DNA from 3 places in the Brassicibacter mesophilus genome. Region 2 is predicted to be linked to each of the others. Evidence: riboswitches for the same ligand, from Rfam matches in the RefSeq annotation. Region 2 holds a riboswitch; each other region holds the start of a gene.

Region 1 (7,828 bases), on a different contig from region 2:
TATGACAGAATGGACATCTAAAATTACACCCTCCAGTGAATAATACAGTGCATATCTTATCAGGATAATCTATAAAAGATGATTTTTGATGCCCTTTAAACTTCATACTTACACCTCTTAATATTATATATTAAACCGCTTGCTTAGCTTTTTTATTTAAGCTATCATCTACATCAAATTCTAATCTGTCTTTAAATTCTTCTTTTTTGCCCTTATTCCAAGCCTGCACAGGTCTATGGAACCCTACAACTCTAGTCCAAACCTCTGTGTCTTTTCCACATTCAGGACAAGCAAATTTCTCTCCTTTTATATATCCATGATCTGGACAAATACTATATGTTGGTGTAACAGTAAAGTATGGTATTCTACTGTTTTCAAAAGCTCTTTTTACAAGCAGCTTTGTCGTTTCAACACTATCTATTTCTTCTCCTAAGAAACCATGTAATACAGTGCCTCCAGTATACAGGGTTTGTAATCTTTCTTGTAGTTCTATTGCCTCAAAAACATCTGCAGTGTGCCCTACAGGTAATTGAGTAGAGTTTGTATAATAAGGTTCTTCAGTACCTTGAGTAACTATTTTAGGGAACATTCTCTTATCCATTCTGGCAAATCTATATGCGGCACCTTCTGCAGGAGACGCTTCAAGATTCCATAGACTTCCTGTCTCTTCTTGGAATATCTGAATAACTTTGTTCATAAACTCCATTACTTCAACAGCAAATTCATTTCCTTCTTCAGTAGTTATGTCCTCACCTAACAGATTGATACAGGCTTCATTCATTCCGTTAAGTCCTATGGTGCTGAAGTGGTTTTTGAAATATTCTCCCTCAGCATCCTTTATAGCTTGTAAATAATACTTAGAATAGGGATAAAGACCAACATCCATGTATCTCTCAAGAACTATTCTTTTTGCCTCACATATTTCTTTAGCTATCTCCATTAAATCTCTTACTCTCTTTTTAAACTCTTCTTTAGATTTTGAAATATAGCCTATACGAGCCATATTTAACGTAACAACATTGATTGACCCAGTAAGTGGATTTGCACCAAATAAGCCTCCGCCTCTTCTTCTAAGCTCTCTATTGTCCAATCTTAGCCTACAGCACATACTTCTTACATCCTCTGGGTCCAAGTCACTATTAACAAAGTTTGCAAAATATGGCGTACCAAACTTCCTTGTCATCTCCATAATATTATTAGCTACATCTGAGTCCCATGGGAAGTCTCTAGTTATATTTATAGTAGGTATAGGGAAACTAAAGCTTCTGCCTGCACCATCACCTTCCATCATAACTTCGCAGTATGCTCTATTGAACATATCCATTTCTTTTTGGAATTCACCATACTGTTTATCCATTCTTTTTCCACCAATTATTACATCCATCTTCTTAAGCATAGGATGTGGAGTAATATCTAATGTCACATTTGTAAATGGTGTTTGAAATCCAACTCTTGTTGGGATATTAAGATTAAATACAAAGCTTTGAACTATTTTCTTTACATCATCATATTCTAGTTCATCATAATATATAAATGGTGCAGCATATGTATCTAATGAGCTTACTGCTTGAGCACCTGCTGCTTCTCCTTGTAGTGTATACAACCAGTTAACTATTTGCCCCAAGAAAGACTGTAAATGTTTAGCTGGGGATGATTCAATTTTACCACTTGCACCCTTAAAACCTTTTATCAATAATGCCTCTAAATCCCATCCACAACAGTATGGAGCTAGCAGGCCTAAGTCATGTATATGTAAATCTCCTTTAATGTGAGCATCTCGCAATTCTTTTCGATATATTTTATTAAGCCAGTATTTTTTTGTAATTGATTCAACAATATGATTATTAAGTCCCTGAAGACTGAAGCCCATATTTGCATTTTCATTAATACGCCAATCATCTAAGGAAACATATTCGTCTATTAAGCTTTCAGCATCCATAAATAAGTTCTTTACATCTCTCAGTTCTTCCTGCTTTCTTCTATACAATATGTATGCTTTTGCTGTCTTTGCATGTCCTTCTTCTATTAGAACCTTTTCAACTATATCCTGTATATCTTCAACAGTAGGAATACTAGCTCCAAAAGCCTCATTTACTATGCCTTCAACCATCTCTGCCAGCTTATTAGCCTCTTCTCTGTTATCTCCTCCAACTGACTTAGCTGCTGCAAATATTGCATTTTCTATTTTTAAAATATCAAAGTCTACAATATCTCCGTTTCTCTTCTGAATCCTTGTAATCAAGCCATCAACCCCTTTATATTGTGGTAGTAATGGGCCACATACAGTATATATAGTATATGGCCCACTTTTATTATAAAATAATTATCCAATACATACAACTTATGTTCTCATATTTCTACCGCCATTTTTTTAATTTAGGACAGAAGAACTAGCGTTTATTTGAGTATGATTAATTTATCAAAATAGGGATATAAATATAATATACAAATTTTACAGAGGTGAATACTTTGAATTCAATAGACATATTGGTAAATGAGCATAAAAATATCAAAAAAATACTTAAGATTGTAAGAAAAATATGCCTAAGTATAGTTGAAGGAATAGAAATTCCTTATGATGATCTTTATTCCATAATTGATTTCATAAGAAACTATGCTGATAAATATCATCATGGTAAGGAAGAAGATATGCTGTTTAAAGACATGGATGCTGAGTTATCTGAAAAGATAGGAAAAGGACCTATTCAGGGAATGTTCATTGAGCATGACTATGGTAGGAGCTTTGTTAGAGAGCTTGAAGCTGCACTTAAAGCTCATCAAGCTGGTAATAATGAAGCAACAATTGACATAATAGCAAATGCAGTTGGATACGCAAATCTTCTTAATAAGCATATAGACAAAGAAGATAATATGATATACAAATTTGCAAGCAATAACCTTAAAAAAGAGACTCTTAAAAAGCTTGATAGGCAGTTTGAAACCTTTGAAGAAACTAAACAGCATATTGAAGTAAAGAAAAAGTATATTGAACTAGTAAATAAGCTAGAAGAAAAATATATAAAATAAGTGGTCCATATGGACCACTTATTTTATATATCTACTGGCTGCTTTCTATTTTCTAGTTTTAGCACTAATAAAAAATTTGATACAGCTAATATTGAGCCAATTACTGCTAGAAATCTAAATGCAATATTTAATGAGTATATATCACCAATTTTACCTATCATGGGAAAAATAAATATCATGAAGAAACTAAAAACCATACTAGAAAGAGATAATATAGTCGCTCTGTTTTTACTAGGAATAAGCTTATTTATATAATCACTCATTGCAACATAAATTAACCCTTCTACCGCCATCATAAGTATAAAGAATACTGAAGGATACCCACTCAAAGCAATTCCCCAAACACAACCCATACACAATATAGGCATAAAAAGCAGTATCCCTTTTTCTTTTATAAATCCTTCAATTCTGAAAGCTTGTGAAGCAATAAATGCTTCAATCAATGAAGATGCTGCAAACATTATTCCTATGTTTAACTCAGTGTATCCACTGTCTTTTAAATAATTCTGAAGGTAGAAAAATAAACTTGTTCCAAAAGCTAATATAATCTCTGTAAAGATTATAAAAAAACCTACTTTTTTATTTTCCTTTATTGCTTTAAGACTATCTGTAACTTGTTTTTTTAGTATTGTAGCAATAGTATCCTCATGCTTATGCCCAAGCTCAATATCAGGCTCAGTAAATGAAAAAGCTTGAATAATTGTTACTATAATAAAAAATGCAGTCACTGAAAATGCGAAATAGTAGCTTTTAGTAGCTAAATAACCACCTACAATATAAGCAACCACCTTTCCAAACTGAAAAAATACCTCCTGCTTACCAGCCACTTTCATATATTTTTCTTCTTCATCTACTTCTTTTAGTGAATCATATATCAGCGCATCTCCAGCACCTGACTCAAGATTATATGAAAGTGCAGAAAAAACAAATGATAATGCAAACAAATAGAACCCATCTGAAAATATCATTAGTGCTATGCTAATTAGAGAAAATAGTCTTCCACAAATACGACTAGTTTTCCTCCCATAAATATCTGCTACAAGCCCAGTTGGAACCTCCATCAAGAATGAAGTAACATGAAAAATACCTTCAAGCATCCCTAGTTGTACTAATGACATTCCTTTTGTCGCTAAATATATCATCCAAATACCCTGAGTTAAATCCAAATTTTTTAATAAAACAAATACATAGTTCTTATTAATATTGCTTTTTAATCTATTTATATAATCCATACTTTATCTCTCCTAATTCATAAATCATAGTTTTTTATTCTTAATCTCTAATTATATTTACTCCCTCCCACCAAGAATGCATACAAAAACCCCTAAGTAAAATTTACTTAGGGCCATATATCAAAAATAATATTATGCAATAACGATATATATTAGTATATATGTTTACTGAACAACAAGCCTATGTAAAGATTTCACTAGTACGTGGTTGACATAATATTTGTTTTTGGACACACTCCTCCCTTGTATACCTAACAACATGTGTTATAGACTTAACTGTATACAAATAGTCCAAAATACCAACCATACACTTAAAGTTCAATCTTTACACCTCCTTATAACCTAATACTATAATTATATAACATTTCTATTATTCGAACAATACTATTAATGTACATTATATATCAGTCAATAAAAGAATTTTTATTATTGAACAATACTGATATATGTGTTAATATTGTTATGAAAATTGAAAACGCGATTATGTACTAGGGGGGCTGGAAAGGCCAGCTGAGATAAAGACCCTATAAAGTCTTTGACCCTCAACCTGATCTGGATAATGCCAGCGTAGGAAAGTTATATATTTATGTTTAAGTTTAAGCATAAATCCTTATTCTGGGGTTTATGCTTTTTTATTTATCCCAACATCCTCTAGTACAAATATTTTTTTGAAGGGAGGGATGTTTATGAAGACAAAAAAGCTTACCTTATCTGCTCTTCTCATAGCACTCGGTACATTAACGGGTCATATATTTTATATTCCTGTTGGTGTGGCAAAATGTTTCCCTATACAACACACTATCAATATACTATCTGCAGTAATTCTAGGACCTTGGTATGCAGTTGCCAATGCATTTTTAACTTCATTACTTAGAAATATTCTTGGTACGGGCTCTTTGCTAGCTTTTCCGGGTAGTATGATTGGTGCACTTTTAGCTGGTTTCTTATACAAAAAAACTGGCAAACAATCAATAGCTTCATTAGGTGAAGTATTGGGAACTGGTTTTTTAGGTGCATTAGCTGCATATCCAGTAGCAAAGCTATTCATGGGTAAAGATGTAGCAATATTATTCTTCGTATTGCCTTTCATGGTAAGTACAATTGGAGGTACAATAATTGGTTACGGCCTATTAAAAGCTTTAGATTCAAGTAAAATACTTAAAAATATATAAAAAGAGGTGCTCATAATGAGAAATGTATTAACTATAGCTGGTTCAGATAGTAGTGGCGGAGCTGGAATACAAGCAGATTTAAAAACCTTCTCTGCTCACGGTGTTTTTGGAATGAGTGTAATAACTGCTATTACAGCTCAAAATACTCAAGGAGTTTTTGGGGTACAAGATATTTCCGTAGATATGATTGAAAGACAGATTGATGCAATATTTGATGATATCGAAGTACATGCTTTAAAAATTGGAATGGTTTCACAGATAGATACTATAAAGGCTATAGCAAGAAAGCTAAAGAAATACAATCCTCAAAATATTGTACTAGACCCTGTTATGATTTCAAAAAGTGGATATGATTTGCTTGTACCGGAAGCAAAAGAAACTCTGATAAGTGAACTTTTACCTTTAGCTACAATAGCTACGCCAAATATTCCAGAAGCTGAAGTTATATCTGGGATGAGTATAAGCAATTTAGAGCAAATGCAAGAAGCTGCCATAAAAATACATGCATTAGGGGCAAAAAATGTACTTATAAAGGGCGGCCACATGGAAAATGATGCTACTGATGTTCTATATAAGGGCACTGAATTCAAATATTTTAAAACAGAAAGAATAAATACAAAAAATACTCATGGTACTGGATGCACTTTATCATCAGCCATTGCTTCAAATCTTGCTAAAGACTATTCAATAGAAATATCAGTTGCTAATGCTAAAGATTATATAACTACAGCAATAAAGCATTCATTATCTCTAGGCAAAGGCGTTGGCCCTACAAATCATTTTTATACTTTATACAAAAGGGCTGGTGTAATAAATGAATAATACAGAAAACAGTAACCTCTCATTAATAAGTTTTTTTATGCTTTGGTTTGGTGCATCTATATCAATAGCTGAAATTCTTACTGGTGGACTATTAGCCCCAATAGGATTCAAAAATGGTTTGATTGCAATTCTTATTGGCCATTTAATTGGTACAACTATTCTGATATTAGGTGGAGTCATTGGGATAAAAGAGAAGCTGCCATCTATAATGTCTACTAGAATATCATTTGGTTTATATGGCTCATATTTATTCTCTATTTTGAATGTGATGCAGCTAATCGGTTGGACTGCAGTAATGATAATATCAGGAGCAAGATCAGTAAATCAAATAACTAAAATTCTGTGGTCATTTGACAATATAACTGTATGGAGTTTACTAATAGGTGCTCTAATATGCTTTTGGATAGTAATAGGTAAAAAAGGCTGGAAAAAGCTTAATCTTATAGCTGTTTCCCTTCTATTTATACTAACCATTGTACTAAGTACTGTTGTATTTAGAAATAGTGAATTATTTACTAAAATACCTGCTGGAAATATGACTTTTGGAACTGCTATTGAGCTTAATGTAATAATGCCTCTTTCATGGCTGCCATTAATTGCTGACTATACTAGATATGCTAAGAAAAAAAGAGATGGTATCATAGGAAGCTTTGCTGGATATTTCATTGGTAGTTGCTGGATGTACGTTATAGGACTTGGAGCAGCCATAGTAGCTGAAAACCCAGATCCAAGCGCTATGATGCTTGCTGCTAATTTAGGTGTAGTTGCTCTTGGTATTATAGTTCTATCTACAGTAACTACAACATTTTTAGATGCCTATTCTGCAGGCGTTACATTCCTAAATATTCTACCAAAGCTTGATGAAAGAAAAATAGCAATAATAATGGGTGGTATTGGGACTATAATTGCAGTATTATTACCTATTGAGCAGTATGAAAATTTCTTATATGCTATAGGTTCAGTATTTGCTCCACTGTTTGCAGTTCTTCTAACTGATTACTTTATAATCAAAAAGAATAGAAAGCTACAAGATAATCTTCTTATTAACTGGGGTGCAACAATAGTATGGATAATTGGGATCATACTATACTATCAATTTGTTAAGTTTGATTTTATAATCGGTTCTACAGTTCCTGTTATGATTATAACCTCAATAATATACTGTCTAAGTTGGAGGGTGATGTCAGGATGGAAATACTGCAAGAAGTCTCAAGACTGCTGCCAATAATAAAAGAAAGAAAGCCGCTAGTTCATCATATTACAAACTTTGTGACTATAAATGATTGTGCAAATATAACTCTAGCCATAGGTGGTTCACCAATTATGGCATATGATGAATCTGAGGTAGAAGAAGTTGTAGCTATGTCATCTTCCTTAGTTCTAAATATTGGCACTTTAAGTAAGGACTCAGTTAATTCTATGATATTAGCAGGAAAAAAGGCTAATGAATTAAAAGTACCTGTTATTCTTGACCCTGTAGGTGTTGGAGCAACTACATTAAGAAGTCAAGCAGTAAACCATATTTTAGATAACGTAAAAATATCTGTACTAAAGGGAAATATGTCCGAAATAAAA
Region 2 (7,828 bases):
ACGGAGACTTTGATAGGATTTTAGTTAGACCACGTAGAACAGTACTTCAAGTTCTAGGTTCCAAGTTTGAATTTACAAGAATAGGACGATTTATGCAAAGTATTGTTGTATTGATTTTTTCGTTGACTAACATCAATATAGAGTGGAACATATACAAAGTAATAACTTTAATATTAATGATAATTAGTGGAGTATTTATTTTTGCAGGTATATATATGCTTGGTGCTACCTTATGCTTTTGGACCATTGAAGGCTTGGAAGTAATAAATATATTTACGGATGGTGGAAGAGAAATATCTCAATACCCATTAAGCATATATAAAGAATGGGTAAGAAAATTGTTTACATTTGTAATACCTTTCGGTACAGTAAACTATTTGCCTCTTATGTTTATTCTAGATAAAGTCGAAGGAAATAAGTTCGTATACATGATTACTCCCCTATTTGGCATAATGTTTATAATTCCTTGTGTTCTAATATGGAATTTTGGTGTAAAACATTATAAATCTACAGGTTCATAATATCTTTATAATAAATGAAAAAAAGGAATCCAAATCTTTGGATTCCTTTTTCATTCTTCTACTCTATTACTACTTTTCCATCTTTTAAAACTACAGAAATCTGTTTTCCTTCAATAAGCTTGTTTTTTAAATACTGTTCTGCTATCTCATCCTCAATATACTTCTGTATAGTACGTCTTAGTGGACGTGCACCATATTGGTGGTCGTAGCCCTTCTCTAGGATAAGCTCTTTTACTTCATCAGAAATCTGTATAGACATCTTCTTTTCTTTTACTTCGTCAACAATTTCTTTAAGCATCAAGTCAACTATCTTGCTAAGCTCTTCCTTTTTAAGATGTGTAAACACAACAATCTCATCTATTCTGTTTAAAAACTCCGGTCTGAAGGTTTGCTTCAATACATCCTTTACTTTGCTTTCTAATGCATTGTATTCATCTCTAACAAATCCTATCCCATTAGATTTTATGTTTGTTCCTGCATTTGAAGTCATTACAATTACTGTATTCTCAAAAAATACAGTTCTTCCCTGGCTATCTGTTAGTCTACCGTCTTCAAGAATCTGTAGCAGCATATTAAATACATCCGGGTGAGCCTTTTCTATCTCATCCAATAGAATAACTGAATACGGTTTTCTTCTTACTTTCTCTGTCAATTGTCCTCCTTGGTCATAGCCTACATATCCTGGAGGAGCACCTATTAACTTAGATACCGTATGCTTTTCCATATATTCAGACATATCAACTCGAATCATAGCTTCTTCAGTACCAAAAAGCTCATATGCTAAAGATCTGACAAGCTCTGTCTTTCCTACACCAGTAGGCCCTACAAATATGAAAGATGCTGGCTTTTTCTTCTTCTTGAACCCAGAACGATTTCGACGTATAGCTCTCGATAATGAAGAAACAGCTTCATGCTGCCCTATTACTCTTTTATGAAGCCTGTTTTCTAAATCCAGCAGCTTCTCGGCTTCCTGTTCAGTAATTTTTTGAACAGGAATTTTAGTCCATGCTTCAATAACGTATGCAATATCATCAATTGTTATTTCAACTTCATTGCATTTCTCTTCTATTTCTTTTATTTTTCCTTCAATTCTAAGCTCTTCTATTTTATATTCTGCAGCTTTTTCATAATTATCAGTTGATGCAGCTTCTTCTTTTAAATCTTGGATTTTCTTTAAATCCTCTTTTAATGCTTCCAATTCTACAAGTCCTTGATTTTTCAGATTGGCTCTTGATCCTGCTTCATCAATTACATCTATAGCCTTGTCTGGTAAAAATCTGTCAGTAATATATCTTTGTGACATTTTTACTGACTCTTCAATTACATCGTCAGATATCTTTACCTTATGATAATCTTCATAGTAATCCTTTATACCTTGAATAATCTCTACTGACTCCATTATTGTAGGTTCCTCAACTAACACAGGTTGGAATCTTCTCTCAAGTGCTGTGTCCTTCTCAATATGCTTTCTATACTCTTCAAGTGTAGTAGCACCTATAACTTGAATTTCTCCTTTCGCAAGAGCTGGTTTTAATATGTTTGCTGCATTCATAGCTCCACCATGTACCTCACCTGCACCCATAATGTTATGAACCTCATCTATGACTAGAATTATATTCCCACACTCATTAGCCTCATTAATGATAGATTTCATTCGGCCTTCAAACTGACCTCTAAACTGTGTACCTGCTACAATAGAAGTTAAATCAAGAAGGTATACTTCTGCATTAAATAACTTAGATGGAACCTGTTTATCAGCTATACGAACTGCCAAGCCTTCTGCAATAGCTGTTTTACCTACTCCAGGTTCACCTATCAATATAGGGTTGTTTTTTGTTCGTCTGTTAAGTATCTGTATTACCCTATCTATTTCTCGATTTCTTCCAATTATTCTATCTACCTGATTATTTTTAGCTTTTTCTGTTAGATTTGTACCATACGTATCTAGATATTTTTTCTTCTTCTTTTTAAGCCATTTTTTATCAGTCTTTACTTCAGAATCTTTATCATTGCTTTGATTATCCAAAGAAACGTCGTTCTCTTTGAATTTAATTTCATTGTCTGAATCGCCTTCAATATTAGAAAAGTTATTTTTAAACATGCTCATAAATGGATTTTCTGAATCTAAGTTATCCATATCCATGTCTTCTATTAAATTACTCATCTGCTCATTTAAGTTTTCAAATTCCTCAGGTTTAATATCCATCTGCTGCATTAATTGATTTATAACTGGAAGTCCCATTTTTTTGGCACATTCCATACATAATCCTACCATTTCAGTCTTTCCATTTTCAATTTTGGAAGTAAGAATAACTGCTATGTTCTTTTTACATACTGAACACATTTTCATATATACCATCTCCACTTTCTATATATCAGAATAAGAATTATTTTATTACAGTATAGCACAACATTACTCAACTTTAATCTCAATTTCATTAATTTTCTGCTCAATAGCTGTTCTCTCTTCTTCATCAAACTTGTTAAGCAGTTTATTTATCAATTTGTCAATTTTCTTACCTGTTTCAACTAATACTTCATCTGAAGGTACACCTGATTTATGAATTAGCTCTGTATTTATCTTCTTTATGCTACGAAATGTACTGCTACTAAATTCTTCTCCTAAAAGCTTCTGAATATTCTCTACTGAAATAAGATATTTTTCATTTTTAAACTCGGGATGAAATTTCTCAATAAGCTTCCTCATTACTATCTGAAGATCCGACCACTTATCAACAAAATAAAACAAAGCTTTTCTGCTTTGAATTATAGACTCATCTTCATCAGAATTACTATAAGGATTTCTATTTAGTTCGCTTTTAGCTTTTACAAACTTTTTATAAAGAGTCATATCATTTTCAATCATCTTATCAATTATCTGTTCAACAACTGTATTACTTTCACATGAAATATCAATATTATCAATATGCTTATCTATTGCTTTAGGTGTATTTAAACCTGCACTTTTTAAAAATTTGAAAAGTAAATCTGCTCTACCCATTACTATATCTTCAATATCATTTATTTGGTTTTTAGAAGATATCCTGCCATAAATAAAGGAAGCTAGTTCATAGTGACTGCTAAATGCAACTTCATTTTGAGTCACTCTTTCTTTTACTGCTTTATATAGTCTCTTTAAGCCTAATTCTCCAGCTAGTATCAATCCATTTAATTCATCTAATATTTCATATTCATCTATGGAAAGTTCTCCATTTAAAGGTTTATATACGAGGTCATGTTCAACTTCAGACCACGCATGCATTAGAACAGATGCTACTTGTATTTCAACATTAGCTTGACAATATTTTGCTTCATCTTGTTCAATTTGAGTAGCCTTTAGATTGATCCTGTAATGAGTCGCATGGTATCCAGAAAACATTTTTTGATATTTAGGACCAAATGAATTACCCTCAGATATTTTATTCCCACTGTTTTGTGGAAATTTTTTTATTTCTTTAACTTTAAACTTTGACTTTATAAACCTTTCTATCTTTTCCTTATCACTTGGGAAATATAAAGCTATCCTTACGCCAGCTAAATCTACTATATCTGAATATATGTCATCTACGCATTCATACTTTTTACTTTGACTTCTTTTGATAAGCTTATCTTTTAGGCGGTCTACTCTTTTGACTCTATATGTTACAATAGCTCTTATTCCAGCTTTTTCAAGCTCGTTTTCACATATCTGTGCACAAATTCTTGCGGTTCTTTCATAAAAATCTATTTCTCTAACATACTGATTAATAAACTTTTCAACTACATCCATTGCTATTCCTCCTATAAGATTGCTGCAATTATAAAGCTATAACAATAATTATACCTTATACTATTAAAACAGACAAATGTATTAAACAATATAAAAAAACTCCTTCTATTCATTAATTAAAATGTACGAAGGAGTTTTTTATATTATATTATATTATATTAAGTATTCTAGATATCCACTTTTTTACCAGAGATGACACTATTTATGTTCTTTACAGCACACATCTTTCCACACATAGTACACGTACTTCCATCATGTGATGAGTTTTTTCTATAATCTTTTGCTTTTCCAGAATTTAAAGCCAGATTAAACATTTCATTCCAATCAAGAGCAGCTCTTGCTTCACTCATTTTTCTATCCCAATCTGCTGCTCCAGGAATGCCCTTAGCTATATCTGCTGCATGAGCTGCAATTTTTGCTGCAATAATTCCTTGTTTCATATCTTCTAGCGTTGGAAGTCTTAGATGTTCTGCTGGCGTTACATAACATAAGAAATCTGCACCTGTAGAGGCAGCTATTGCTCCACCAATAGCCGAAGTTATATGGTCATATCCAGGAGCTATATCTGTTACTATGGGCCCAAGAACATAAAAAGGAGCACCGTGGCATAACTTTTTCTGTAGCTTCATATTAGCCTCTATTTCATTTATAGGCATATGTCCTGGTCCTTCGATAATGATCTGTACATCTTTATTCCATGCCATTTTTGTTAGCTCCCCAAGTGTAATAAGCTCTTCAATTTGAGAAGCATCAGTAGAGTCTGCTATAGACCCTGGTCTACATGCATCTCCTAAACTTATTGTAACATCATGCTTTCTACATATTTCTAACAATCTATCATAATGCTCATAGAATGGATTTTCATTGCCTGTAATTTCCATCCAAGCATATAATAAAGAACCTCCACGAGAAACAATATTAGTAAGTCTTGGATTTACTTTAAATCTCTCAACTGCTCTTTTATTTAAGCCAACATGAATAGTAAGAAAATCTACACCTTCTTCAGCATGAGCTTCAACTACTTTAAAAAATTCATCAGCTGTAATATCAGCCAGTTCTTTTCCTAAAAACCCTATAGCATCATACATTGGAACTGTACCTATCATTGCAGGCGAAAATTCTATAAGCTTACGTCTAAAATCTTTAGTATCTCCATATGAACTTAAGTCCATAATTGCTTCTGCTCCCATTTCTATAGCCACTTTTACCTTTTCAAGTTCATCTTCATAATTTATACAATCTTTTGATATACCAAGGTTAACATTAATTTTTGTTTTTAATCCCTTTCCAACACCCTTTGGCTTTAGAGATTTGTGGTTTTTGTTAGCAGGAATTACGACTTGTCCAGTTGCTACAAGTTTTATTAAATCCTCAACTCTTATATTTTCCTCTAATGCTACTGCCTGTAATTCTTTAGTTACAATACCTTTTTTTGCAGCTTCCATCTGTGTTGACCATTCCATAATATTCCTCCATTCGTTTATGAATTATTAATAGTGCGCAAAAAAATACAGCACCAAAAAATTTGGCACTGAGGGGCTAATTGCAGGCAAAAAAGGACTTACCAGCATGGATAAGCCCTATCATTCTTAGAATATTGCTTTCCCTACGGCGGTATTAACCGCGTCAGGTTCAATGGGTTAAGGATTCTTTCCTCTCTCAGCCTATCGGCACCCCCAGCACCAAGTATATATTTTAAACTTATTATATCATAATACTTTGCTAAGTCAACATACAACATAGATATATAATCTGATACTTTCTGCTTATTCTACCAATAGATTTGGAACAGTATAGTATCCATGTAGCCCAGATATTATACTATTTTTACCTATTCTAGTATATAATCCAGCTAGTTTTTCGTTATACATAAACAATCCTATTATATGCCCAAATTTACTTACTTTAAGCTCATCTTTTTCGAGCTCAATAAAGTCTCTAGTATATGGTATGCAAAATTCCTGCAATAGATAGTCATTATTCCAGCATTGATCTAGTTTTTCTTTCCACTGGTTTTGTGTGAAGTCTCTTCCAGCATACACGCCTTTAGAAGCATATAAATCTACTGGCTTAATAATGTATTTATCTTTGTTGTTTAATGCTTCTTCATATATTATCTTATTCCCACTAAGTTCTTTAGTATAAGGGATATGAGCTTTAATATATTTCTTTTCTTCATCCGTGAATAATTCTTGTGTATCTTCATCGTGAAGAATCTTAAATATTATCTTATTATGCATTATCTGTGATTTAACTGGACCAATTACACAAACAGCTTTATCTCTATATGCATTTATTAAGTCCTGTATTTCTTCGCTTCGCTCTATAAGCTCTCTAGTTACAATTCTTCTATAGATCAAATCAATCTTCATGTCATTAAAGAACAATTCACTACCATCATACCGTAATTCTCTAGGATCTACAATTTCTGTTCTATATCCACGTTCAATATATGCCTTTTTAAATTCTTCAAATTCAGCTGGAGTTCCACTCTCTTCAAAATCTACAATGGCCACATTAGGTTTTTCTATTTTATCATTAAACCTCTTAAAAGTTTCAATACTTTCATCAACCCACTTATATATGAGCTCAAAATAACTTAGTCTATATTTTTTTTGCATCCTTTTTGCTGGCTCTGCCTCTAAAAGTATTCTAGCAATTGTATTATCTTCATTCATAGCTGATGATCCATCAGTATTGAGTTCACAAAACTTGAACTCCTCTCCTCCTCCATAAAAGATATCAAATCTTCCAATAGGGACGTTAATATCATACCCGTGATCAACTAGTATAAGCTCTTCTAAAAGTTTAGGATACCCAAATTTCAATCTAAACTCAGATGATTCCTTGTATTTGTCAACTACTTTATTTGTTATTGACATTAAAGTTCGTCCGATATTTTCAAATGTTTCTATGTCCTGCTTAGTAAAAATCATTGGTTGATATAAAAATGGAATTGGCTTTCCTTTATATTTTGCATTAGAGTTCGCAACCTTCTCTACTGTTTTTTTATAGTCCTCAAGAAAGTTATTATCATCATTTTTAACTATTTCAATATACTCGTTAGTGAGTTTTATTGCATCCACAGCTCATCACCTCTATCAAGTTTATTATTTATAAAACACCACTTAAGCGCTTCTTTTTTACCTAATTCAAGCCTCTGTTTAGTGATTTGTGAAGGAACTTTTCTACTATTAATCATGTCTTCTAAAGGCATTAAATACTCTTTTTCTATGTCACTAAGCTTGTCTTTTGAAATAGCTATAAGCCATTTACCAACTTCATACACTGATTTATCTTTTATATTAGTATATAATCCTTTTTCAACAATATCTTTTTTAGCTGCATTAATGTCATCAATATTCAAAGTTTTAACGTATTCATAGACTTTGTCTAAGTTACTTTGATCATATAAAATACCTTTCCACAATGCAATAGCAGCAAAATTCAGTGGATATGGTACTGCATCCATCATCCTTACTTCGATATATTTTTTAGTTCTCACATCTGGAAAAACCATTGTTAATACATGCTCTAA
Region 3 (7,828 bases), on a different contig from region 2:
ACCTGTGGAATTGTACCTAAAATATATGATTTAGCAGACGCTGGTATACCTTTAAATCTATCAATTTCTCTTCATTCCCCATTTGATGATGAAAGAAGAAAAATTATGCCTATAGCTAATAAATATAGTATTTCTGAAATTATTGATGCATGTAGATATTATATAGATAAAACAAGTAGGCGAGTTACATTTGAATATACTTTGATAAAAGATGTTAATGATAGGACTATTGATGCACAGGAGCTAATAAAGCTTCTCAAGGGGATGCTTTGTCATATAAATCTTATACCTTTAAATCCTATTAATGAATTTAATAAAACTAAGTCAATAGAGAAAAACATTAGAATCTTTAAAGAGACTCTTTTGCACAATGGAATTAATACAACTATCAGAAGGGAAATGGGTGGAGATGTAAATGCTGCTTGTGGGCAGCTTAGAAGAAAATATATTGAAAATATATCAAATGAGTAGTAATGCAATTGTAAAGTGAGGTGTAAGCATGAATATATGTGTCAGTTCTGACGTAGGAAAAATAAGAGAAATAAATCAAGATTCATATTTTTATTGTGAGAATGACCAATTGCCTATTTTTGTTGTTGCCGATGGCATGGGGGGGCATAATGCTGGTGAAATTGCTAGCAATCTAGCAATTCAAATTATTAAGGAGGCTTATAATCGAGATAAAGAAAAGATAATCCTAAAAACACTTGAGCTTCCTAGATTTATTAATGAAGCCTTAAAAGAAGCTAACAAAAGAGTTTTTAATGAATCTAAAAAACAAGAGTGTTATCAAGGTATGGGGACGACTATAACAATGGGATTTATTTATGAGAGAGAAATATTTATTGGACATATTGGAGATAGTCGAGCTTATCTATTAAGAAATGAAGAGCTTCTGCAATTAACTCAAGATCATTCTTTAGTTGCAGAACTAGTTAGAAATGGTAGTATTAGTCAAGAAGAGGCACGAAATCATCCACAAAAAAACATTATAACCAGAGCGCTAGGTACCGATAGTAATGTAAATATTGATATTGTGAGCAGAGAGTTAGAGGATAAAGATACTATTATATTGTGTACTGATGGGCTCACAAATATGGTGAGTGAAAATAGAATTAGAGAAATACTTTTGAATTGTGAAAGCTTAGAAGATGGCTGTAATACGCTCATCGATACAGCAAATGCTCTAGGTGGATTCGATAATTCAACAGTAGTAATAATTAAGGCAAGTTAGAAAGAGAGGTGAGAGAATGATTGGAAAAATCTTAGGAAATAGATACGAGATTGTTGAGAAAATAGGCGGAGGAGGAATGGCATTAGTATATAAGGCTAAATGTAGATTGTTAAATAGATACGTGGCTATTAAAATACTAAGGTCTGAGTTTATTAACGATGAAGAATTTATAAACAAGTTCAGAAGAGAATCTCAAGCCGCTGCGAGTTTATCGCATCCTAATATTGTTAACATATATGATGTTGGGGTTGAAGATAACATTTATTATATAGTTATGGAATATATAAAAGGGAAAACACTTAAACAGCTGATTAGAGAAAAAGGTAAATTAGATATTGATGAAGCTTTAGATATAGCGATAAAAATTGCTGATGCTTTACGCCATGCACATGAAAACCATATTGTGCATAGAGATATAAAACCTCACAACATACTAGTTACCGAAGACGGAAGAGTTAAGGTTACCGATTTTGGCATTGCTAGAGCTGCTACTACATCTACAGTCACAAACACCAGTAATGTAATCGGTTCAGTTCACTATTTTTCACCTGAACAGGCTAGAGGTGGATATACTGATGAAAAATCTGATATATATTCTCTTGGCGTTGTTATGTATGAGATGGTTACTGGCAGATTGCCATTCGAAGGAGATAGCCCCATTACTGTTGCTTTAAAGCATATACAGGAGGATATTGAATTACCAACGGCTATTGATAGCTCCGTACCAAAGAGTGTAGAAAACATAATAATGAAGTGCGTAAAGAAAGACCAAACTTTAAGATATGGAAATACTGAATTGCTTTTGGATGATCTAAGAAAAGCTAAAAACTCTGATCTTGATAGTGATTTTGTTATTAATCAAACCAACTACAATGATTCTCCAACGAGGATTATACCTAAGGTTGACGATGACATGATAAATAATATTGATGAGATTTCAAATAACAAAAAAAGAAAGAAAAAGAATAATGATATTGAGGAAACAGGTAAAAGATCGAATAAAGTAACAACAATATCAGCCATACTGCTAGCTTTTATATTGACTTTAAGTTTGGCAGGAGGATTTTTGTGGATAAAAAATCTTTTGAAATCAGGAGAGGTTATTGTACCTAGCGTTATTGGACTACAGAAAGATAAAGCAAGAGAAACAATAGTAGAAAAAGGGTTAAGATTTGAAATAAAGGGAGAAGTATACAGCTCTGAGTTCAATGCTGGACATATTGTAGATCAAAGCGTAGATGCAGGTAAGACTGTTAAAAAGGATTTTCCTATAGAAGTAGTAGTGAGTAAAGGTGAAAAACCTGCATTGGTACCAAAGTTAGTTAATGAGCATATTGATCAAGCTGAAATCCTTCTTGAAGATGCTGGTCTTGAAAGTAATGTAAGTTTTGATTTTAGTGATATACCAAAAGACTATGTAATAAGTCAAGATCCTAAAGCGGATACTGAAGTAGCAGAAGGAACAAAAATAAATATTATTGTGAGTCAGGGTCCCAAAATAGAATATAAAGTGATGCCTAAACTTGTAGGTAAGAATATTGAAGACGCAAAGAAAGAAATAGCATCTAGTGGATTATCAATCGGCGAAATAAAATCTGAAGAAAATGAGAATATAGAAAAAGATGTTGTAATATGGCAAAGTTATACTGCTGGAACAGAAGTAGAAGAAAATACACCTATAGATTTATTAGTGAGTTTGGGTGCAGAAGAAACAGAAGATACAGAAAGTAATGAAGGGCAAGAAAATACGCAGGCGTTATATATTAAATTACCTAAAGATAAAGAAGAAGTTGAGGTAAAAGTGTATAAAATCCAAGATGACGTGAAGGATTTGATATATAACAATAAGCATAAGACAAGTGAGGATACTATTAGAGTACCAATAAGTGGTCAGGGTAAAGTTAAGCTAGAAATTTACTTTGATGGTGTGTTCCATATGGGAAATGAATATACTTTTTAGGAGGCTTAAATATTAATGCTAGAAGGAATAATCATAAAGGGAATTGGCGGATTTTACTATGTAAATGATGGCAATACAATCTATGAATGTAGAGCTAGAGGAATATTTCGTAAAGATAAGACTACTCCTTTAGTAGGCGACAAAGTTCAAATTAGAATAAGTAGCGAAGATGATACTGGATATATAGAAAAGATTTATGATAGGTCTACTGAGTTGATAAGGCCACCCGTTGCAAATGTAAATCAGGCAATAATAGTATTTGCTTCTAAAGCACCAGAACCTAACCTTTGGTTATTAGATAGATTTTTGCTTCTAGCATCTTATCAAAAACTTGATGTAACAGTCTGTATAAACAAAAGTGATCTTTCATCAGAAGATGAGCTAGAAAATTTTGCTAATATTTATAAAAAAGCAGGGATCGATATTATAGTAACTAGCTGCAAAAATAAAACGGGGATACCAGAATTAAGGGAGTTGCTAAAAGATAAAATAACTGTCTTTGCTGGTCCTTCAGGAGTAGGTAAATCTACTTTACTCAATAACATTCAAGCTGATTTAAAACTGCAAACTGGTGAAATAAGTCATAAAACTAATAGAGGTAAACATACTACAAGACATGTTGAATTAATTGAATTAGAAATCGGAGGATGGGTAGTTGACACTCCAGGGTTTAGTTCACTAGATTTGGATTTTTTAAATGAAGAAGATCTTGAAGGTTATTTCGATGAGATTAATGAACTTAAACACCTATGTAAATTTACTGGGTGCAAGCACTATAAGGAACCAAATTGTGCAGTAAAATCTGCTGTTTCAAATGGAGACATTAGTGAGTCTAGATACAATAATTATTTAAACTTTTTACATGAAATAAGAGATAACAGGAGGTATTAATATGATAAAAATTGCGCCCTCAATACTATCAGCTGATTTTAGTAGGTTAGCAGAACAAATTGAGCAAATAGAAAAAGGTGGAGCTGACATAGTACATCTTGATGTTATGGATGGACATTTTGTACCTAATATTACATTTGGACCACCTGTTATTAAAAAATTAAGAAATATAACAAAATTACCTTTTGATATACACTTAATGATTGAAAAACCAGAACGATATATAGAAGAATTTGCCAAAGCTGGTGCAGATATTATAACAGTACACCAAGAAGCATCTGTTCATTTGCACAGAACGATTCAACAGATAAAAGCTTGTGGTGTAAAAGCAGGAGTTGCACTTAATCCTTCAACCTCCTTGGATACCATTAAATATATATTAAATGATATAGACATGGTATTAATCATGACTGTAAATCCAGGGTTTGGAGGACAGTCATTTATTAAACAAATGGGAGACAAGATACTTGAGCTAAGGAAGTTAATTGATAGACTAGGGTTAAATATTGATATTGAAGTAGATGGTGGAATTAAGCTAGACAACATTAAAGAGGTTATTGGATATGGTGCAACAATTGCTGTTGCAGGATCAGCTATATTTGGTGCTGATAATATAATTGAAGCAACTAATAAATTTAAGAACATATAACTTTACAACGACTAAAATGATGTTATAATTAATATGAAAGATAAATATGAGTATTTCACTAGGGGAGCTACATGGCTGAGAGGAGACTAATTTGTTTCGACCCTATAACCTGATCTAGTTAGTACTAGCGTAGGGAAGTGGTTATTTATGTAAACTACTAAAACATTACCCTATTTGATAATGTTTTAATTTTACTAAATATTTCTTTTGAAATTGCTAGTAGAACCTCTCTAGGGGATATTCAAAAAAACACGTGGAGGGGTATTTATATGAATAATAAGAATAATGTGAGATTTTTGACTGAGAGCGGAGTAATGATAGCTCTTGCTTCAATTTTGAGTATGATCAAAGTATATGAAGCACCTTTCGGAGGTTCGGTTACAGCTGGAAGTATGATACCAATAATTATAATTGCATTACGTTGGGGAACTTTACGTGGTTTATTTGCTGGATTAGTATACGGGATTATTCAAGCAATAATAGATCCTTATATTGTTCACCCTGTACAGTTTTTTTTAGACTATCCAGTAGCTTTTAGTGTATTAGGTGTTGCTGGGTTATTTAGATACTTTGTTATAAAAAAAGCAGGTAGCGGTAAACTTGAATATGTATCAGTAGTACTTGGGGTTTTTGTTGCAGTATTAGGAAGAATGATTGCACATGTTTTATCAGGAGTTGTATTTTTCAAAGAATTTGCTGGAGATCAAAACCCTTGGATATATTCAATTTTATACAATGGTGGCTATTTAAGTATAGAATTAATTGTTTCCATAATAATAATATTATTATTATGGAAAACCTTAAGAAAAGAAATAGCATAAAGAGAGTGATTATATGAGATCTGTTATAATTTCTAATGGAAACTTTGAAAGTATTGATATTAATAATATAATAGCCAATAATTCTGATATGATAATATGTGCTGACGGAGGAGCAAAGCATATAATAAATACTGGTATTATTCCAGATGTTATTGTAGGAGATATGGATTCGATTCCTAAAGATGTATTAAAGACTTATGAAAATATGAATATAAAACTATATAAACATCCTGTAAAAAAGGATAAAACTGACACTGAATTAGCGGTTGATTATGCCATAGAGCATGGATCGACTGAGATCATCTTACTAGGAGTTACAGGAACAAGATTAGATCATACTTTAGCTAATATAATGCTTCTTTATAAATTATTAAAAAATAATATAAAAGCAAAAATAATTGATTCCCATAATGAAATATCTATAATAGATAAAAGTGGACAAATTGAAAAAGGGATATATCCATATGTATCTTTAATACCTCTTACAGTGAATGAAAATAAAGTGACATTAAAAGGGTTTGAATATGAGACCTATGAAGAGCACTTTAAATTAGGTTCAAGCTATGGTATTAGCAATAGCTTGGTTAAAGATAAAGGTGATGTATATATAGAAGATGGTTTGTTTATTATTATAAAGTCAAAGGATTGATTCTAGAAATCGGCTGAAAAGCCGATTTTTTTGTAACATTTTATTGGCTAGAGAATAATATGTATTATAGTAGCCTTTAGAGAGGTGTTGTATATGAGGAAATTTAAATTTAGGAGATGTCCATCTAGATATAATTTCAAAAAGACATTAGGAATTATTTTAGCTGTTGTTGGAGTAATAATCATAATACAAGTTGTCCCTGTTTCATTATGGATATTTTTATTAGGGATTTTACTTGTTTGCTTAGGTTGGTTACTATTTAAAATGCTATAGCTTATAAATGATTTTTTAAAATAGGGGAGGGAATGAAGTGAAAATACTAGTTATAAAGCTCCCTAGAGCAATTAGCAGGATATTATTGCGAAAAAAAAGAAAACAGGCTTCCAATTCATAGGAAGCCTACTTTTATAACGCTCTTTCTACATTACCAGATCTTATACATCTTGTACAAACATATATTCTCTTAGGAGCTCCATTAACAATAGCTTTTATTCTACGTACATTTGGAGACCAAGTTCTATTACTTTTACGGTTAGAGAAAGTTACTAAATGTCCAGAAACTTTACCCTTTCCACATACTTCACAGAATTTTGCCACATCGAACACCTCCTCAACTTCTTAAATTGCATAATTTCCAATATTTATAATCATTAAGTCAACACACTCTATTGTAACACATCTAAGTTTAATTTTGCAATATAAAGATAATAATATACTAAAAATCATTATAGATATTATAAAGTTGAAGATAATAGGATTATAATGTAGAATATAATTATAATCCTTACACTAATTTATTATTCTAAAAAGGAGGACTGCTAATGCCAGGTAAATTGAACAATAAATATGGCGCTATAAATATTGACGATAACGTTCTAGAGATCATTGCGGGATTATCGGCTATGGAATGTTATGGGCTAGTTGGAATGTCAAGTCGAAACGCAACAGATGGACTAGTTGAATTATTAAGAAAAGAGCACTTAACAAAAGGTGTAAAAGTACATACTGAAGGTGACAAAATAGTAATTGATTTATATATTGTAGTTCAGTTTGGAACAAGAATATCTGTTGTTGCCAATAATATAATTGAGAAAGTAAAATATAATATTGAAAACCTTACTGGTTTAAAAGTTGAAAGAGTTAATATAAACGTACAAGGAGTAAGGGTACAAAAGTAGGTTAAGGAGGTACTAATTTTGAAAATTGAATATATAGATGGGATTATATTAAAGAAATTATTTATTGGCGCTGCAAATTCACTAGAAAAAAATAAGGAAGCTGTTAATGCATTAAATGTTTTTCCAGTACCAGATGGAGACACAGGAACAAATATGTCTCTAACGATGCAGTCGGCAATAAAACAAATAAAAAATCTTGAAACAAATAGCATAGAAAAAGTTGCATCAGCAGCTGCGAACGGATCTCTCATGGGGGCTAGAGGTAACTCAGGTGTTATTCTTTCTCAACTATTCAGAGGATTTTCAAGAGGCTTAAAGGATGTAAAAAAAATAGATACGAAGGTTATTGCTGCTGCTTTCAAATCGGGTTCTGACACTGCATATAAAGCAGTAATGAAGCCTATAGAAGGTACTATACTAACAGTGGCGAGAGAGTGTGCAGAAGC

What was found. Region 2 has a riboswitch for thiamine pyrophosphate ahead of thiC (phosphomethylpyrimidine synthase ThiC). Riboswitches for the same ligand answer to the same signal wherever they lie in the genome.
Region 1: it holds a riboswitch for thiamine pyrophosphate, as region 2 does, so the genes downstream of both, thiW (energy coupling factor transporter S component ThiW) here and thiC (phosphomethylpyrimidine synthase ThiC) in region 2, are expected to answer to the same signal.
Region 3: it holds a riboswitch for thiamine pyrophosphate, as region 2 does, so the genes downstream of both, thiT (energy-coupled thiamine transporter ThiT) here and thiC (phosphomethylpyrimidine synthase ThiC) in region 2, are expected to answer to the same signal.

What each region holds. Positions count from the first base shown of each region.
Region 1 covers NZ_JBNPXI010000015.1:63,157-70,984, reverse strand. The annotation lists gene HNR33_RS15090 (anaerobic ribonucleoside-triphosphate reductase activating protein) at 1-106, opposite strand, end outside; gene HNR33_RS15085 (ribonucleoside triphosphate reductase) at 131-2,242, opposite strand; gene HNR33_RS15080 (hemerythrin domain-containing protein) at 2,470-3,027, shown strand; gene HNR33_RS15075 (MFS transporter) at 3,051-4,259, opposite strand; TPP riboswitch at 4,740-4,850, shown strand; gene thiW (energy coupling factor transporter S component ThiW) at 4,946-5,431, shown strand; gene thiD (bifunctional hydroxymethylpyrimidine kinase/phosphomethylpyrimidine kinase) at 5,447-6,253, shown strand; gene cytX (putative hydroxymethylpyrimidine transporter CytX) at 6,246-7,481, shown strand; gene thiM (hydroxyethylthiazole kinase) at 7,442-7,828, shown strand, end outside.
Region 2 covers NZ_JBNPXI010000029.1:10,687-18,514, forward strand. The annotation lists gene HNR33_RS20155 (ABC transporter permease) at 1-521, shown strand, start outside; gene HNR33_RS20160 (ATP-dependent Clp protease ATP-binding subunit) at 580-2,871, opposite strand; gene HNR33_RS20165 (hypothetical protein) at 2,935-4,290, opposite strand; gene thiC (phosphomethylpyrimidine synthase ThiC) at 4,458-5,753, opposite strand; TPP riboswitch at 5,876-5,978, opposite strand; gene HNR33_RS20175 (glutathionylspermidine synthase family protein) at 6,057-7,376, opposite strand; gene HNR33_RS20180 (glutamate--cysteine ligase) at 7,364-7,828, opposite strand, start outside.
Region 3 covers NZ_JBNPXI010000002.1:396,450-404,277, reverse strand. The annotation lists gene rlmN (dual-specificity RNA methyltransferase RlmN) at 1-471, shown strand, start outside; gene HNR33_RS04625 (Stp1/IreP family PP2C-type Ser/Thr phosphatase) at 500-1,234, shown strand; gene pknB (Stk1 family PASTA domain-containing Ser/Thr kinase) at 1,251-3,194, shown strand; gene rsgA (ribosome small subunit-dependent GTPase A) at 3,210-4,085, shown strand; gene rpe (ribulose-phosphate 3-epimerase) at 4,087-4,734, shown strand; TPP riboswitch at 4,785-4,887, shown strand; gene thiT (energy-coupled thiamine transporter ThiT) at 5,004-5,555, shown strand; gene HNR33_RS04600 (thiamine diphosphokinase) at 5,569-6,204, shown strand; gene HNR33_RS04595 (hypothetical protein) at 6,298-6,477, shown strand; gene rpmB (50S ribosomal protein L28) at 6,610-6,801, opposite strand; gene HNR33_RS04585 (Asp23/Gls24 family envelope stress response protein) at 7,026-7,382, shown strand; gene HNR33_RS04580 (DAK2 domain-containing protein) at 7,401-7,828, shown strand, end outside.